2 regions of the Roseovarius sp. MBR-6 genome follow, and region 2 is predicted to be linked to the other one. Evidence: riboswitches for the same ligand, from Rfam matches in the RefSeq annotation. Region 2 holds a riboswitch; the other holds the start of a gene.
What was found. A riboswitch is a leader RNA that binds a small molecule or an ion and turns the genes downstream of it on or off. The one in region 2 is predicted to bind cobalamin.
Positions count from the first base shown of each region.

Region 1: linked by a shared signal. The riboswitch ahead of ABIE57_RS09925 (hypothetical protein) and the one ahead of ABIE57_RS13120 (TonB-dependent receptor plug domain-containing protein) in region 2 are both predicted to bind cobalamin.

Region 1 covers NZ_JBEPPW010000006.1:99,808-103,208, reverse strand. The annotation lists gene ABIE57_RS09935 (hypothetical protein) at 1-3, opposite strand, end outside; gene ABIE57_RS09930 (glycerate kinase type-2 family protein) at 87-1,346, opposite strand; cobalamin riboswitch at 1,466-1,667, shown strand; gene ABIE57_RS09925 (hypothetical protein) at 1,743-2,009, shown strand; gene ABIE57_RS09920 (DUF1127 domain-containing protein) at 2,232-2,456, opposite strand; gene ABIE57_RS09915 (L,D-transpeptidase family protein) at 2,754-3,260, shown strand; gene ABIE57_RS09910 (YggS family pyridoxal phosphate-dependent enzyme) at 3,251-3,401, opposite strand, start outside.
Region 2 covers NZ_JBEPPW010000010.1:49,163-52,563, forward strand. The annotation lists gene ABIE57_RS13120 (TonB-dependent receptor plug domain-containing protein) at 1-1,549, opposite strand, end outside; cobalamin riboswitch at 1,686-1,894, opposite strand; gene ABIE57_RS13125 (NnrU family protein) at 1,993-2,664, shown strand; gene ABIE57_RS13130 (ABC transporter transmembrane domain-containing protein) at 2,744-3,401, shown strand, end outside.

The sequences.
Region 1 (3,401 bases), on a different contig from region 2:
CATGGGCAATCTCCCTCAAATTACTTGTGCAGTATCGCAAAAGCGGGCCCGGGATGCGACTCGATTCCGCGCGCGCGCGCGGAACGTCAGGCGGGCGCAATCAGGATCGCGCGGAAATCATTGACATTCGTCAGCGTCGGCCCGGTTACCACCTGCCCACCAACCGCGCCGAAAAACCCGTGCGCGTCATTGCTTGCCAGCGCCGTTTCGGGGTCTGCGCCCGCCGCGCGCGCGCGCGCCAGGGTCTGTGGCCCGATGACCGCGCCGGCCACCTCGGCCGCGCCATCCACCCCGTCGGTATCGCAGGCAATCGCGTGGATGCCCGCCGCCCCGCCAAGGGCCAGCGCCAGTGCCAGCGCATATTCGGCATTCGGCCCGCCCACCCCGTCGCCGCGCCGCGTCACGGTCAACTCGCCCCCCGAGAGCAGCAGCACCGGTGCGTCACCGGCCTTCAGCGCGCGTTGCACCGCCCGCGCCCGCGCGGCATGGTCACGCGCCACCTCGCGCGCCTCGCCTTCCAGATCGTCGCCCAGGATCTCCACCCGCAGCCCCTCGGCGCGCGCCAGATCCGCCGCCGCCGCCAGCGATTGCGAGGGGGCGGCGTAAATCACGTTTTCCACCCGACTGAGGCGCACATCCCCCGGTGCGACCACCCCTGTCGGGCCGCGCAGCACCGCCTCGGCCGCATTGGGCAGCACGATCCCGTAACGCGCCACGATGGCGCGCGCGTCCTCGGGCGTGCTGGCCTCGCCCACCGTGGGGCCAGAGCCGATCATCCCCGGATCATCCCCCGGCACATCGGAAATCATCAGCGCCAGCATCCGCGCAGGAAAGGCTGCGGCGGCCAATTGCCCGCCCTTCACCCGGCTCAGATGCTTGCGCAAGAGGTTCATTTGACCGATGGGAGCGCCCGAGGCCAGAAGTGCCGCGTTGACCGCCTGTTTCTCGGCCAGCGTGATCGCGCCCGCAGGCTGCACCAATAGCGCCGAGGCGCCGCCCGAGATGAGCGCCAGCACCGTGTCGCCTTCGCCAAGACCCTCGACCAGCCGCAGCATCCGCGCGGTCGCCGCCAGCCCCGCCGCATCGGGCACCGGATGCGCGGCCTCGACGATCTCGATGCCCGCGCAGGGCCGCGCGTAGCCGTAGCGCGTGATCACCAGCCCCTCACAAGGCCCCCATTCGGCCTCCACCGCCTCGGCCATGCGCGCGCTTGCCTTGCCCGCGCCAATGACCACCACGCGGCCCTCGGGGCGGGGCGGCAGATGCGCGGCGAGGCTCTGCATCGGGTCGGCCACGGCCACGGCACGCGCGAAGAGTGCGCGCAAGAAGGTCTCGGGATCGGTCACGGGCGGGCTCCTGAGTTGGGTGGCTCACGCTAGCGTGGGCACGGCCCCTGCAAAAGAGGGCACACGCCGGTTTCTGTCCCGTGTCGCCGCATTTGCGCTTGCCGGGAAAAAACACGCTGGTAGCCTGCGTGGGTCAGGGTGCCGCCCCTCGGGGCGGAGAATTGGGAAGCCGGTGAGAGACCGGCGCTGCCCCCGCAACGGTAAGGGAGGGCGTTTCGGCACGATGCCACTGGGACCACGGGTCTCGGGAAGGCGCCGAAGCGCACGGGCCGGACGGCCCACCCCCCAAGCCCGGAAACCAGCCCCGGCACTGTCGCAATCGCGGGGGGCGATTCGGGCGCGCGCGCCCTTCCCCCTCGCCCCATCCGGTCCGGGGTGCGACCGGGGAGAACCACCATGACACTGACCCGAATCATCGACGCGCTCGAGGAAAGCCCCGCCATCGGCGCACAGGCGCAGGCGCTTGCGCGGCTGGGATTTCTTGAATGGGTATTTGCCACGCCCGGCCCCGTCACCACCGACACGGCGCGCGAGGCGCTCACGAGCGATGCCGCCCAGGGCGCGCAAAGCGCGGCGGCCCGCGCCTTTGTCGATTTTTTGAGCACGGCCGCCCTGCCCTGCCCCGCACCGATGCGGCGCGGGCGCGCGCGCTGGCTCAACTGACGAAAAGCAACCCGGAAAAAGGAAAAGCGGCGACCCCAGGGAGGAGGAGGGGGCCGCCGCTTCCTGACACGTCCGGCCCAGGGAGGAGGAGAGGGCCATTCGCGATCTTGCGGGGCTTGCGCCCCGGTCTTCCGGTCGCGGGCTCCAGGGAGGAGGAGAGGGAACCCGTGACCGTGTCGGCTGCACCCGGGAGGAGGAGAGGTGCCGCCGATCTCTTGAGGTTCAGGCGCGCGCGCCGTAAACCGATTCGTAAGCAACGCGCCGGATTTCGCTGTGATGCAGGCCGAGATCGGCCAGATCATGAGCGCTCAGTTCCGACAATTCGCGGATCGTGCGCCGGTAGGCACGGTAATCGGCGAACCGCTGCATTGCGGCATGGATGGCCCGGCGCAGCTCTTCGCCGACCGAGACGGCGGCGCTGTGGCGCGTGACAATCGACTGTGCCATTTTCGTATCCTTGCGTTTCGTTTCGTTAGAGGGGCAAACCCGCGTCTGCCGCCCTTCGTTGAGACAAAGATAGCTTGTTTCTGCACCTGCACAATACCCACCGTGAACATTTCTGCCATGCAGAAAACGCATGGGCGAAAATTGACCTAAGGTTAACCAATTGAACAGTTTTCAGGCGCATCCGCTGCCTATTTAAGCACAGCACGTATAGTTTGCATGTGCAGCAATAGCGCTAATAAAGGGATGTTCGTTCCCGAAACCGCTGGACCGGCGCACAAGACATGCTAGCAAAAGGGCATGACACCGAAGGATCTGGTTCTCACCCCGCTTGGCCTGCGCTTTCAGGGCCGCCTCTATCCCTGCACCATCGGGCGCGGGGGCATCAGCGCCGCCAAGCGCGAGGGCGACGGCGCGACGCCCGCAGGCAGCCACCGCATCGTGGGAATGCTCTATCGCCCCGACCGCATCGCGCGCCCCGCCGATTGGGCGGTCCCCATCCGCCCCGGCGATCTGTGGTCGGACGATCCGGGGCACGAGGATTACAACCTCATGGTCCGTGCCCCCTACCCGCACAGCCACGAGGCGCTGCGCCGCGCGGATCCGCTCTATGATCTGGTGATCGTCACCGACTGGAACTGGCCCTTTGCCGTGCGCGGGCGCGGGTCCTGCATCTTCATCCACCGCTGGCGGCGACCGGGCTATCCCACCGCGGGCTGCGTGGCGCTCGCCCCCGGCCACCTGCGCACCATCGCCGCCCGCCTCACCTTTGGCGCGCGGTTGATCGTGCGCGCCCCTCACCCGTAGGCGCGGGCGCCAAAGATTGCCGAGCCAACGCGCACATGGGTCGCCCCTTGCGCGATGGCGCGCTCGAAATCGTCGCTCATGCCCATCGAGAGGCCCGAAAGCCCGTTGCGCGCCGCCAGTTTCGCCAGCAGCGCGAAATGC
Region 2 (3,401 bases):
CAAGCGCGACATCATGGCGCGGCACGCGCGCGGCGGGCCGGTCGTTCTGCTCGGCATCGGTAAAGGTATAGGCGGCGTCAAGCGTGAGAAAGGCGTTGATCGCCACCTGCCCCGAAAGTTCGATCCCCTTGGCCTCGAAATCGCCGGTCTCGAAACAGCCAAAGCCCGAGGGGCAGCGCGTCGAGGCGTCGTCAAAGAAAATCTGGTTGTCGATCTCGGTGTAGAACAGCGTGGCGCGCAGGAATCCGTCACCGTTGAGGCGCTTTTCCACGCCGACATCATAGCTGAGGCTGGTTTCGGGCTGGAAATTCGGATCGCCGAAGAACGGGTCAAGCTGCACCAGCGTCGGCGCGCGGAACCCGTCCGAGACCGAGGCGCGCACGATCAGATCGGGCCGCGCCCGCCACGCCAGCGCCGCGCGCGAGCTGAGTTCCGAGGAAAACTCCGAATGGTCGTCATTGCGCAGCGAGAAGGCCAGATCGAGCGTGTCGGTGGGGGCAAACAGAAGTTCGGCCTGCACACCGACGATGTCGATGGTCTGCGTCAGGTCCTCTTCCTCGGTGTAGTCGCCCCCGAAATTGAGCGCCCAGATCCCGCCCGGATCATAGCTGCCGCGATACTCCGCGCGCCGCCGCTCGCCCTTGAAGGGGCTGGCCACGCCGTTGGAAAAACTGGTGCGGTCGCTTTCGAACCAGCTCAGCGCAAGCTCGTGGCTGACCGCCCCGGTCTGCACCTCGACAAAGCCGCGCGCGCCGATGGTTTCGTTCTTGTTGACTTCGTCGAAAGGCGGCGCGCCGTCGCCGCCGAACTCGTCGAACTCGGCGCGGGTGTCGGTATAGAGCGCCGTGAACCCGGCGGCGAGACTATCGGAAAACTGGTGGCGCAGGTAGAGATTGGCCTGGCTTCCCTCGAACCCGTCCTTTTCGGTGCCGAAGGCGGAGGCGGAAAAGCCATCCGTCTCGGTTCGGCTGTAGGAAAAGGCGAGATCGGTGCGCGCGGTGCGCGCGGTCAGGCCCAGCACGCCGCGCCGGAAATCGAAGCTGCCCGCCTCGACCTCGGCAAAGCCGTGCACGCCGTCCTCGGTCGGGCGCAGGCTTTCGATATTGATCACGCCGCCCACGGCGTTCTGACCGAACCGCGCCGATTGCGAGCCCTTGAGCACCTCGATCCGGCCAAGCCCGGCATTGGTCAGCCCGCCGAAATCGAAGCCGCCGCCACTCGAGGCCGGGTCGGTCACGTCGATACCGTCGATGAAGACCGGCACATAGGCCCCGCCAAGCCCGCGGATGCGCACCGTCGAGGTGGTGCCGAGCGGGCCGTTGGCCGAGGAGGTGATCCCCGGCTGGAAGGTCAGGAAATCGCCCAGACGCGCGCGGGGCGCGGCCTGCACCTCGGATCCGGGGATGATCTCCACGGTCGCACCGCTGCGCTCGAGCGCGGTGGCGGTCTGGTTCGCAATGACGGTGATGGTGTCGAGGTCGAACGCCTCTTGGGCCATGGCGGGGGCCGTGGCGAGAGCGCAAAGCGCGCAGGTGGCGATATGTTTCATCTGTCTGTCCCCCAATGCCGGATCGCGGCACGGTTTCCTTGCGTGTCGGTCATTGGAAAAGGACATGCCCCCTCCGCAGACGGTGAAGCGCCACCACTACGGAAAAGACCGTTATCCACGGCGCGCCCCGCGCCCGGATAGGGTGATCACTTCGGCAGGTCTCCTGACTTGCGGGTCATCGCTTGACCGGGCCTTCCCACGCCTGCTGGCGCAGTGGCATGTGCCGGTCTCGCTCGCCGCCTACAGTTGCGGGGGCAGTTGCGGAATTGATCCAGAGCGCGGATCGCACCGTATTCCCTTTTCACCGGCGCCCGAAGGCCCCGGACCGAAGCAGATACGCGATACGCCCCACGCGGGATTCGCGCAAGCGGAAATCGCGCTTGCCGCATCGTGTATCTGCGCGCTATGCCCAGACCTGATCGGAATGGTGGAAGGGCAGGGGCGTGGGCTGGACCGAATATATCCTTGCATTTACGGTGTTTTTCCTGAGCCACTCGCTGCCTTTGCGCCCGCCGGTCAAGTCCGCGCTGGTGGCGCGGGTGGGGCGGCGGGGCTTTGGCCTTGGCTATTCGGCGCTGTCGCTTGGCGTGCTTTACTGGCTGATCAAAGCGGCGGGGCGTGCGCCCTTTGTGCCGCTCTGGGAGCGGGCCGGGTGGCAGGCGCATGTGACGCTTGCCGCGATGCTTGGCGTTTGCCTCCTGGTGGCGCTGGCCGCGGGCAGGCCCAACCCGTTCTCCTTCGGCGGGCGCGAGGGGGCGGGGTTCGACCCCGCGCGCCCCGGCCTCATCTGTTACACCCGCCATCCGTTGCTGCTGGCCCTCGCGCTCTGGGCGCTGGCGCATCTGCTGCCCAATGGCGATCTGGCGCATGTGCTGCTTTTCGGCCTTTTCGCCGGCTTCGCCCTCTTGGGGCATTGGATCGTGGACCGCCGCCGCAAGCGCATGATGGGTGCGGAATGGGCGCACCTGAACGCGGCACGCCGCGCCCCGCCGCTCTGGCCGCCGCGCCCCGCCTCCTGGTCCGGCACGGCTGTGCGCCTCGGGCTGGGCCTTGCGGGTTTTGCGCTGCTGGTCGCGGCGCATCCCGTGGTGATCGGCGTTTCGCCCCTCCCCTGAGCGCCTGCGACCAATCGGAGCACTTGACCCCGCGCGCCGCACTCGCCAAGAACCGGGACGACGGAACGGGAGGAATACCATGGTGCGCAGGGCCGAGAACGGGGCCGATCTGCTCGATCGGGAGAAATCGCGGCGCGTGAGCGCGCTGGCCGAGCTTTGGCCGTTCCTGCGTCCCTATCGCCCGCTTCTGGTGGCGGCGATCACCGCGCTGGTCTTGACCGCCGCCGTGGCGCTGGCGCTGCCAATGGCGGTGCGGCGGGTGGTGGACAATTTCAGCGTCGAGGACGGCGCGCTGCTCGATCAGTATTTTGGCGCGGCGCTTCTCATTGCGGCGCTGCTCGCGCTGGGGACCGGGGCGCGCTACCTGCTCGTCACACGGCTGGGCGAGCGCGTTGTGGCCGATATCCGCAAGGCCGTGTTCGACCGGGTGATCGGCATGAGCCCCGCGTTTTTCGAGCGGCTGATGACCGGCGAGGTGCTGAGCCGGATCACCACCGATACCACGCTGATCCTGTCGGTCATCGGCTCGTCCATCTCGATCGCGCTGCGCAACCTGCTGCTGTTCGTGGGGGGCATGGGGCTGATGTTGTTGACCTCGGCCAAGCTTACCGGGCTGGTTCTGTTGATCGTGCCGCTGGTGATCGTGCCGATCCTGACGCTGGGGCGGCGGATGCGGGTGCTCAGCCGGGAAAATCAGGACTGGATCGCGCAAAGTTCGGGCAGCGCGTCCGAGGCGC